One region of the Paenibacillus sp. FSL H8-0048 genome, then DNA from elsewhere that is predicted to be linked to it. Evidence: a T-box and tRNA genes for the amino acid it is inferred to sense, from the RefSeq annotation. Region 1 holds a T-box; the other holds one or more tRNA genes.
What was found. The T-box of region 1 lies ahead of NSU18_RS26860 (valine--tRNA ligase). A T-box ahead of a tRNA ligase gene usually reads a tRNA of that ligase, here a tRNA-Val.

Region 1 (5,349 bases):
TCCACACCACTACTCTATTCCTGATGCACGTACGGCTCTTCCTCCCCTGGCATAGGCGCTGTCCGCAATTGAAGCGGCAAAGTTGTCATGCCTGCCTGATTGAAGCATATACATGAGGGGAGTAACATTTTGGGCTTATACTCTGGGCTTGTCTCAGGGATAGATTATGCCAAGAAGGAGGACATTTCCCGTGTTTGACCAGTCCCATGGCTTGCGGTTTGATATTTATGAACGCATTCACCTTTCGGAAGAGCTTCCGGGAATAGCAGAGCTGGAGGAAGTCGAGCTGGTTCCCGACATCCAGGTCATCCAGCGGGAGGACCGGGCCGAGCTGCACGGACAACTGCTGCTCACCGGACTCTACCGGGGGGAGGATGACCTTACACAGCGTCTGGAGCATGCAATTCCTGTTGAAATCACTGTTCCGCTGACCCGGGTCAGCTCACTTGATGACATAGGGGTGGAGATCGAGAATTTCGATATTGATCTGCTGACGATGCGAACCGTTAACATTACCGGTGTGCTCTCGCTGCGCGGAATCGGAAGTGCAGATGCACAGCCGGCCTGGCAGCAGGAGGAATATACGGTAGCCTATTCGCCGGAGGCAGGAGACGGTAATGCCTCTGAGGAGAAATTCCGCAGTCCGGAGAATGATACCCTGTATGAGAATTCGCTCTGGACCTATGGCGAGGGGGCAGCCGAGGGCTCTGAAGAAGATCAGAGCTACGCTAACCCGGCTGAGGCTGTAGTCCAACCTCTGTATGCTGAAGAGACTACGTACACCCAGCCCGCCGCCTATCTCTCTCCACCCCTGAAGGACAAGGAACCCAGAGCAAGGACACATAGCCTGGATACGGCTTCTCCGGCAGGCACCGCCGCCTTGAACACAGTGGATCATTGGGGCAATGCGAAGCTTCATTCCGCCGCGCAGCCGGAGCCGGTGCTAACCTCCGCTGCCAATGATGCTGCTGCGCTGTTTGCCGGGAACGAAGAAGGCGAGGCGGCAGAGGAGATCCAGGCCACAGACAATGAAGTCTTCCTGTCTGCGGAATCTCTGACTCCCCCTGAGGAGAAGCAGGATCTCAAGGTTGCCCTTGGCAGCAAAAAAGAACCGGGAGCCGCCGAGCAGGAGCCGCTCACCTTCTCCTCGCTGCTCAGCGCAAGCCGTGCCAACAGAGAGCAGGAGGAGCTGCTGTCGGGCAATTTAGACTCTGTAGCGGAGGCTGTTCCTGAGGCCGGCAATGACACAGCGTGGAAGAGCCGGTTCATCGGCGGCATGGGCGGGACGGAGCTGTTCCGCAAGGTAAGGCTCTGCATTGTGCAGCGGGAAGAGACGCTGGACACCATAGCCGAGAAATACCAGCTAAGCACCCGGGAGCTGACCATGTACAACCGGCTGTCCGGTCAGATTGTAGAAGAGGGACAGGTACTATACATCCCTTGAGATTGATGATGTGCGGAGAATTCAGGCTTAACAGGAACAGCCCTTGCCTTACGGATGGGGCTGTTCCTGTTTCTGTGTATGATTTCCGCTTCTGGTTTACAAAACGCTTAAGCCGGGGTAATAGTCAATACCGGCCTACATACATTACACATTCAGGCAGCTATGCGCTGGTACACCACTTCTGGAAGGATGATAACTCACATGAAGAGAAAAGTGGCAGCCACTGCGGCCGCACTAAGCTTGACGCTCACAGTCTCGGCCGGTGTCTACGCCGCCAGCAATCTGCAGGAGATCAAGGCGCTCCTGAACAACAAAATCGGGATCGTCGTAAACGGTCAGGCATATACGCCCAAAGACGGCAACGGCAAAACCCTCGCCCCGATTACCTACAACGGCATCACTTATCTGCCTGTACGCTCCATCGGCGAAGCGCTGAACACCGCTGTCACTTACGATGCTGCGACCAGCCGGGTCATCATCGGTGATGCGGCTGCTCCGGCTGTCTCCTCCGGCGGCTCGTCCGCAGGAACACCAGCCGATTCTGTGAAGCGGCCGAAGAGTCTGCCGGCGGACTTCCCGCTTCCGGCGGACGCGAAGATATTTGATCTGATCGAAGGCTCGGCGACCGGCAAGCCGTCAGCTACCTTTAGCTACACCACCAAGCAAGGACTGGAGACGCTCGGCAATACGTACAAGGACTATTTTGCGCAAAAGGGCGCCACTTCCAAATCGGAAGAAGTCTCTGCGGCCGCCTTCCAGATTATTGATGCAGGCAGCACGTTTGCTGTTACCGTGGACGGGGCTCCCGGAACGGGCAGCCGCCAGGGCTTCAACGTGGTTCAAGTGATCTGGAGCGGGGAGTAAGCGCCAAGGTACGTCTGCTGCGCGCCCTTTGTGTATATGCTGGTTGACTAGGGATAACACTGAATGTATTATTGAACTAAGTAATAACTAGCATAAAGACTGGGAACGGGAAGAGTAGGCGGTCAGCCCTTCAGAGAGCGGGATTATCATTGGTGTGAATTTCCGCAGGATGCAGCCCCCGAAGTCGCCCCGGAGTTGCCCTTCTGAGCTTGTCTTCATCATGAAGACCGGTTAGGATGCGGCCGGTTGCAGCCGTTACCCTGCATGAGTGTCGCGCTAAGCTTTGGGAACCTGCAAGGGAACTTAAGGCAGTGGTTTATTTTTTATTGGCGCGAAACAAAGGTGGTACCGCGAAAGAATGGCCTTTCGTCCTTTGAGACGAAGGGCCTTTTTGTATTCTCGAAAAACCGCTAGCTACTCAATACATTTAACAGTGGAGGGTTCACAATGGCTGATAACAACAATGCAGCAGCAGAGCTGCCGAACGGGCAGGATGCGGCAGAAGCTACCGCTTCAGCTAATCACAAGCAGAGCGATATGCCGACTACATATGATCCGGGAGCGGCAGAGAAGAAATGGTATGCTTACTGGATGGAGAAGGGCTTCTTCGAAGCCGGCAAGCGTCCGGATGCGGAGCCTTACAGCATCGTGATTCCGCCGCCGAATGTAACAGGAATGCTGCATATCGGACACGCGCTGGATTTCACGCTTCAGGATGTGCTGATCCGCACCAAGCGGATGCAGGGCTATGATACCCTATGGCTGCCGGGTACGGACCATGCAGGGATAGCTACACAGACCAAGGTAGAGCAGAAGCTGCGTCAGCAGGGAATCTCCCGCCATGATCTGGGACGCGAGAAGTTCCTGGAGCAGGTATGGGACTGGAAAGACCAGTATGCCAAGACTATTCATGACCAGTGGGCCAAGATGGGCCTGTCCCTCGATTACTCCCGCGAACGCTTTACCTTTGATGATGGAATGAAGAAGGCGGTAAGCAAGGTATTTGTGGAGCTGTACCAGAAGGGTCTGATCTATCGCGGCAAGCGGATTATTAACTGGGACCCGGCTGCCCGTACAGCGCTGTCGGATATCGAGGTAGAATACAAGGAAGTGAACGGGCATCTGTACCATCTGCGTTATCCGCTTAAGGATGGCAGCGGCCATATCACGGTGGCTACCACGCGTCCTGAGACGATGCTGGGCGATACAGCCGTAGCCGTACACCCGGAGGATGACCGTTACAAGCATCTGATTGGCCAGGCGCTGATTCTGCCGATTATTGGCAGGGAGATCCCGGTTATTGCTGATGATTACGTAGATAAGGAGTTCGGCAGCGGTGCGGTTAAGATTACACCGGCGCATGATCCGAACGACTTCGAGATGGGTGTCCGCCATAACCTTCCGCAGATCAATGTAATGGATGAAGGCGGAGTGATGAATGAGGAAGCGGGCGCTTATCAGGGAATGGACCGCAGCGACTGCCGTAAGGCCATCGTAGCCGACCTGAAGGAGCAAGGCGTGCTGATCTCCATTGAGGATCATGTACACCAGGTTGGGCACAGTGAGCGTTCCGGGGCTGTTGTAGAGCCTTATCTGTCCACCCAGTGGTTCGTCAAAATGCAGCCGCTGGCAGAAGCAGCCATCGCTGCACAGAAGGACGGTGACGGGGTCCACTTCGTGCCCGACCGCTTCGAGAAGACGTACCTGAACTGGATCGAGAATGTCCGCGACTGGTGTATCTCCCGCCAATTGTGGTGGGGTCACCGGATTCCGGCCTGGTACTCCGAATCTACCGGGGAGCTTGTAGTTGCGCACGACGAGGAAGAAGCACGCCGTATCAGCGGGCTGTCCGACCTGAAGCAGGATGAGGATGTTCTGGATACCTGGTTCAGCTCCAACCTCTGGCCGTTCGCTACCTTAGGCTGGCCTGACGGGGAGAGCAGTGACTATCAGCGTTACTATCCGAACAACGTACTGGTTACCGGCTACGATATCATTTACTTCTGGGTAGCGCGCATGATTTTCTCAGCCATGGAATTCACAGGACAGAAGCCGTTCTCGGATGTGCTGATGCATGGACTCGTACGCGATGCCGAAGGACGCAAGATGTCCAAGTCGCTGGGCAACGGTATCGATCCGCTGGATGTTATCGAGCAGTACGGCGCTGACGCCATGCGCTATATGATTACTACCGGCAGTACAGCGGGCCAGGATCTGCGGTTCCGGATGGAAAAGGTAGAGCAGGCGCGCAATTTTGCCAACAAGATCTGGAATGCCTCCCGGTTCGCGCTGATGAATCTGGAAGGCGTAGCCTTTGAAGATATTGACATTACAGGTGAGCTTGGCACAGCAGACCGCTGGATTCTGCACCGCCTGAACGAAACTTCCCGCGATATTACGCGTCTAATTGACTCGTATGAGTTCGGCGAGACCGGACGCCTGCTCTACAACTTCATCTGGGATGATCTGTGCGACTGGTATATCGAATTCGCCAAGCTCTCACTGTACGGAGCGGACGCAGCCGCCAAGGCCAAGACCCAGTCTGTTCTGGCTTACGTGCTGGACCGTACACTGCGCCTGATTCACCCGTTCATGCCGTTCATTACGGAGGAGATCTGGCAGCATCTGCCGCATGAAGGAGAATCGATCACGCTGGCCGAATGGCCGAAGTACGATGCGGCGCTTGAGAATCCGCAGGCGGTATCAGAGATGAACCTGCTGATGGATATCATCCGGGCTGTTCGCGGTATCCGTGCGGAAGTGAATGCGCCAATGAGCAAGAAGGTTGAGCTGATCATTAAGGCCGGCAGCCAGGACACCCTGGACATTATTTCCCGCAACGACAATTACATCGGGCGCTTCTGCAACACCTCTTCTTTCGAAGCAGGCCTTGCGCCGCAGACGCCGGATAAAATGATGTCCGCCGTGGTTACCGGAGCGGAGCTGCTCCTGCCGCTGTCCGGTCTGATCGATATCGATCAGGAGATTATCCGTCTGGAGAAAGAAGTCCAGACCCTGAACAGCGAAGTGGAGCGTGTGGA
Region 2 (5,349 bases), 4.7 Mb from region 1:
AAAAATAGGAATGGATGCACAGCAGCTGTCCGCTCTGTGTGATAACTTAGTTCTGGCCGGGGTAACGTGCTCCGGCTGCAATTCCTTGCGGGGATATCCGCTCAATCCGTGCGAGATCCTCTGCCGTCAATGTAACCTGAAGCGCTCCGAGGTTCTCTTGTAACCGCTCCAGCCGCTTCGTGCCGGGGATCGGTACAATCCGCTCTCCTTGTGCTAGAAGCCAGGCCAGAGCAAGCTGTGCCGGGGCGCAGCCCTTCTCGGCTGCCATCTGCCCGATCAACGAGACGACCTCCAGGTTCCGGGTGAAGTTCTCTCCCTGGAACCGCGGGTAATGGCGGCGGTAATCATCCTCCGGCAGATCATCGAAGCTCTTGATCTGTCCAGTCAGAAAACCGCGGCCCAGCGGGCTATAAGGAACGAAGCCGATGCCCAGCTCCTTGACCAGCGGCAGAATCTCATCCTCCACCTCCCTGCTCCAGAGTGAATACTCTGTCTGCAGGGCGGTCAACGGATGCACCGCGTGTGCCCGGCGGATCAATTCAGGCGAGGCCTCGGATAAGCCGATAAAGCGGATCTTCCCTTCCTTGACGAGGTCAGCCAGGGTACCGGCGGTTTCCTCAATTGGGGTGTTCGGATCAGGACGGTGCTGATAGTACAGATCGATATAATCTGTGCCGAGTTGATAGAGGCTGGCATCTACGGATTTTTTGATATAGGCCGGATCTCCCTTGGTTCCCTGAGTATGCGTAATGCCGAATTTGGTCGCAATCACCGCCTGATCTCTCCGGCCCTTAAGCGCCCGTCCGAGAAGCCGTTCATTGCCGCCGAAGCGCTGCTGCTCGAAGGCTCCATAGATATCCGCTGTGTCCAGCAGAGTTACGCCCAGATCAAGCGCACCATGAATGGTTCTTACAGACTCTTCATTATCAGGCATCATCATCGTTCCGAGTCCCAGAGCTGATACGCTCAGCCCTTCGTTACCGAGTATTCTTGTATGCATATGGTTGCCTCCCTCTGTCCCTGTAATAGATCTTTCGAACATGTCTTATTCTAACCGTCCTGCCATGGAGCAGCCACAGTACGTTCATACTAGTAAGATCATTACCAGGGAGCAGCGGAAAACGTATGGGGTATGTCCCTCACAGAATCGTCTGCTACGTCATAACAGGGGTATAGATACAAATATGCAGGCCCGGGTGATCCGCCAGATTTGCCATCGAATTGATATCGTATACGACAGGCTGACTTGTACCAAGGCTCTCTATGACCACACGGTTGACCCTTTTGCCCTGAATATTGTGCTGCTTCCACATCCCGGCGAAATCTGCACTGTCCTCCAAGAGCTGATCGACCATCTCCTTGTGCCAGGGATCATGCAGGTTCAAGTCATAATAGGTTCTGTACACACCTACTGAATGTAGGGCGAACTCCTCCCAGTTCAGCATCCGGCGGCGCAGCTCCAGATCCAGGAACAGAAGACGCATCATAATGCGCTCTGAAGCAGACAGACCTCCGAAATCACTTAGCACTTCACTCGCTTTATCATTCCAGGCCAGCACCTCAGACCGCTCATTCGTTATAAAAGACGGATAAGTCAATTGGCGGATAATATCCCGCCACTGCGGGTTCAGCTCCGGATTGACCGTATCTATAGAAGCAAGTGTATCCGGCAAGCCAGGATTCCAAAGCTCAAACAGGTGCTTGCGCTCATCTGCCGACAACCGCAGCGCCTGACTGAGACTCTCCATGACCTCTCTGGAAGCGGTAACCTCCCTGCCCTGCTCCAGCCATGTATAATAAGTGCTGCTGAGGCCGGCCAGAACCGCAACCTCCTCCCGCCGCAGACCTGGCGTTCTGCGCTGACTGTTCGTTTCCTTGATGCCTGCAGCTGCTGGCTGCAGACGGTCCCGCCGTGATCTCAGGTAGTCGCCAAGACGCTTAAACCTCGTAATCTCATTACTCATGAGCTGGGCCTCCTTTCAGCCAATCGTGTGTCTATTCTACCAGAAATACGATTAAGATTGATTCACAGATGCTTCACATATTCACATACTCTCGCATATAGCGTGGGGTAGATCCCCGGGTAGGTCACCGCCTGCGGCAGCTCGCTGAAGCTTCGAAGCTCCGCCATTTCGAACGGGGGCATAGCTCCGAACCTTTTGACATCTGCATAATACAACATTCCGTAGCTCTCTCCCAGCTCATCACTGCTGACCGAATAGATGCATAGCGGATGCAGCTCATAATCTTCGGCGCCTGTCTCTTCATAGAGCTCTCTTACCGCAGCTTCCCCGGGGCTCTCCCCCGCCTCAATATGCCCCCCGGCAAATTCCCAGGTGGACCGCTCACGCTGCCGCACAAGCACCCAATCTTCGCCTTGCTTCATAAAAATCACCACATATTTTAGACTCACCCCAGGGCGCTCCGCTTCATGTAACGTTACGATCATGATAGAATTTCACCTTTTATGTTGTTGGTTAAGGAACTTCCAGACAAGCGCTATTATTGTAATATACTACGGATGGGGTGTCGTGGGTTTTTGTCACTCTTTAAATATCCATAAAAAAAGAAACTATAACATTGCATTAGACACATAAAGTCATCTGCTGCCAAACGTCAATAGCTTCTCTGTTTGTTTTTCGTGTTTCTAAAAAGAAAGAAGGCCTTGAATATCAAGGCCTTCTGCATATAGGACGGATGGGGTTCGAACCCATGACCCCTACCCTGTCAAGATAGTGCTCTCCCGCTGAGCTACCGTCCTGCAACGAAATTTATAATAACACAGGACGTGAGGGAATGGCAAGCTATTTTTATATTTGCTTTTGCAGCATCGGTTACTTCATGGTCAGTGTCTACCCGTTTATGATTTCAAGATTAAAACTTCTTCCTCAGGGAGGCCTGAGGCTCTAACAATAATGGAGGTTTCTACTCCAAGTGCAAGAAGTTCACGCACCATTGCCTCTGCCTTTTTTCGTTCACCCTCTGCTCGTCCTTCAGCTCGCCCCTCAGCCCTAGCACCATTCATCCGCGACGCCTCATCCCGCAAATACTTCATCCGGGCTTCATACTCCATCCTTGTAGCGGCATCCTGACTCAGGAACTCCAGCGTATCCATTGCTTTTTTCAACATCGGTTCATTCATGGTCAGCACCTCCCAGTTTGGTTGTTCAACACCCTTCAGGAATAATAACCAGTTGATCAGACCACCAGTTAATGGGACGGCCTGCTCCTCGAGCTTTGTTAATTCCATTACATGAATTTCCAGATCGTTATTCAACTGAATCCCAGTGTGGTCTTCCCGAAGGTGAAACACATTATGATGACGGTCATTCGGCAGGCAGGAATAGTTCAGAATATTGATCGTCACACACTTCTTCAATTGGCTGTAATCGTCACCTTTTTGAATTTGGTGGTAATACATCTCGCTCCAGTAGAAAAGTGTCCGCTTCTCCATATTGTATGGATTGAACAGCTGCATTTCGATGTTAATCCGTTTGCCCTCTGCCGTCTTGGCCTTGATATCAAGGATTGACTGTTTCTCAGCTGGAGCATCCTTATCTGTGTACGGATTCATTAATATAATTTCTGTAAGCGGGGGTTCGCCGGCTTCCATGAAGGTACTATTGAGGAAGGCCAGCAGAACATCCTTGTTATTCTCACTGCCGAAGATTTTCTTGAAGATAAAGTCATTCCGTGCGTCGAGTAATTCCACGATTATCACTCCAATCATATACATTGATTATATCATGGCAGAACCACTCATTGTAAACGAAGCCAGCCTTTTGTGCCCCATATATTGCTATTCTGTCCCCTTAAATATCTATGAAACATGCAAGCCCATTTTTTATCTTCAGCCCTCCCATTTACCTGTAAGTTATCGCCATTCGCTTATCCACTAATGCAATGCCGTCTGCTACACCTTTACCGTTGAACAGACCTGAAATTACATATATTTTCGAATCATCTTCAGCCTTTGCTGCCCATTCTTTATCATGCAAGTAACGCTTGTTGATGGAATCGTAAGCATAATCCAGATTGCGCTCCATATCCATCAGATATTGATCGCCGTATATTTTTTTGAAGTCATCTTTGGACATGCCAATTTTAAAACCGCCAGTGGTTTCATACGTATCTTTCGATTCCTCTGACAGAGTAATACCTGCCACTTTATCCTCACGGTACATAACCCTTACACCAGAGCTGTACATGACGGAATTCGCAATACTCTTATCATCCCCTTCACCAAGTACCTCTTCCGCTTCCGCACGGCTCATTCCATACCCAACAATGGCTTTAGAATCGTTCACCTTTTGGACGGCTAAATCTTTGGTGGTTAACCCGTCTTTGGAATCCGCACAAGCTGTCAATATGAACAAGAACAACATTACCATTATCGTTTTTCTCATCATGCCCTCCCAGATGCTTTTTACCTAAACTTTACCATGTTAGGCGGAGTAAGAAACAAAAAAAAGACTGCATGAGCACATGCCCACACAGCCTCTATTAATGACAGTATGAATCTACAGCGATCAAGCTGCTCCCATGACTTCCTTAACTAAGCTTATATCTCTCAGTAATTACAGATGCACTTACCGTGAACCCTCTTTTTTGCATGGTCTTTGTCAAGGTCTTCTGAACACCGCCATCCGGATCACATACCAGGTATTTATCAAAACCGGAAGCGGAGGAGTCATGCCCGTCCACAATGACATAATGAGAGTTGGAACCTTCCTCAAGTCTCATCATGCAGATGTTCCCTTTTTCGGCTTCCACGGATACGTCCGCAATCGGAGTAATGCTTACAGTGATACTCTGACTTCCGATTTTTGCAGTGAATCCCTTTGCTGTGAAATCAGCAGCGTTGTCCGTTCCCTTTTTAGTTGCTTCCCAAACGGCGTAATACACATTGGATTTCGTTGCATTAGAGAGCCCGCCTTTATATAAAATAAACATGGCAAGATCACAAATAGGGCAACCAAATTTTTGAATAGTCCCTGTCGCTCCTGTTTTTCCACAATTCTTAAAAAAATTCGCATCTGTAAAAGCCGGAGTAGAGGTACCTGGATTGTAAATTGAAGTATCCCCCTGGTTGATCAGATGGGTAGATGATAGTTTATGCGGCATAAACTATACCTCCTAAAATATATTTGAGAGGATCGAAATCGCTATGCTACCTTCGTCCTCACAATACATAGGATATGTTGATAGATTAGGAGACGCCACCAAGCAAAGTACCCTTCTTTGTGAAGATTTGTTGAATCGATCCTGGATGGCTGTTAACTTTCTCTCTTGCTTTCTATATAATAGAGGCAGCTTACACTCGGAAAGGACTGAACTATGCACAGATAT

Region 2: it has a tRNA-Val gene. The T-box ahead of NSU18_RS26860 (valine--tRNA ligase) is inferred to sense a tRNA for this amino acid. The anticodon was not compared.

The regions. Positions count from the first base shown of each region.
Region 1 covers NZ_JBBODF010000001.1:6,183,216-6,188,564, forward strand. The annotation lists gene NSU18_RS26845 (glycosyltransferase family 4 protein) at 1-55, shown strand, start outside; gene NSU18_RS26850 (LysM peptidoglycan-binding domain-containing protein) at 191-1,444, shown strand; gene NSU18_RS26855 (stalk domain-containing protein) at 1,646-2,308, shown strand; T-box leader at 2,401-2,685, shown strand; gene NSU18_RS26860 (valine--tRNA ligase) at 2,846-5,349, shown strand, end outside.
Region 2 covers NZ_JBBODF010000001.1:1,451,799-1,457,147, forward strand. The annotation lists gene NSU18_RS06405 (aldo/keto reductase) at 47-1,000, opposite strand; gene NSU18_RS06410 (helix-turn-helix transcriptional regulator) at 1,155-1,964, opposite strand; gene NSU18_RS06415 (NUDIX hydrolase) at 2,027-2,449, opposite strand; tRNA gene NSU18_RS06420 (tRNA-Val) at 2,690-2,761, opposite strand; gene NSU18_RS06425 (Rpn family recombination-promoting nuclease/putative transposase) at 2,861-3,715, opposite strand; gene NSU18_RS06430 (hypothetical protein) at 3,864-4,406, opposite strand; gene NSU18_RS06435 (hypothetical protein) at 4,552-5,124, opposite strand.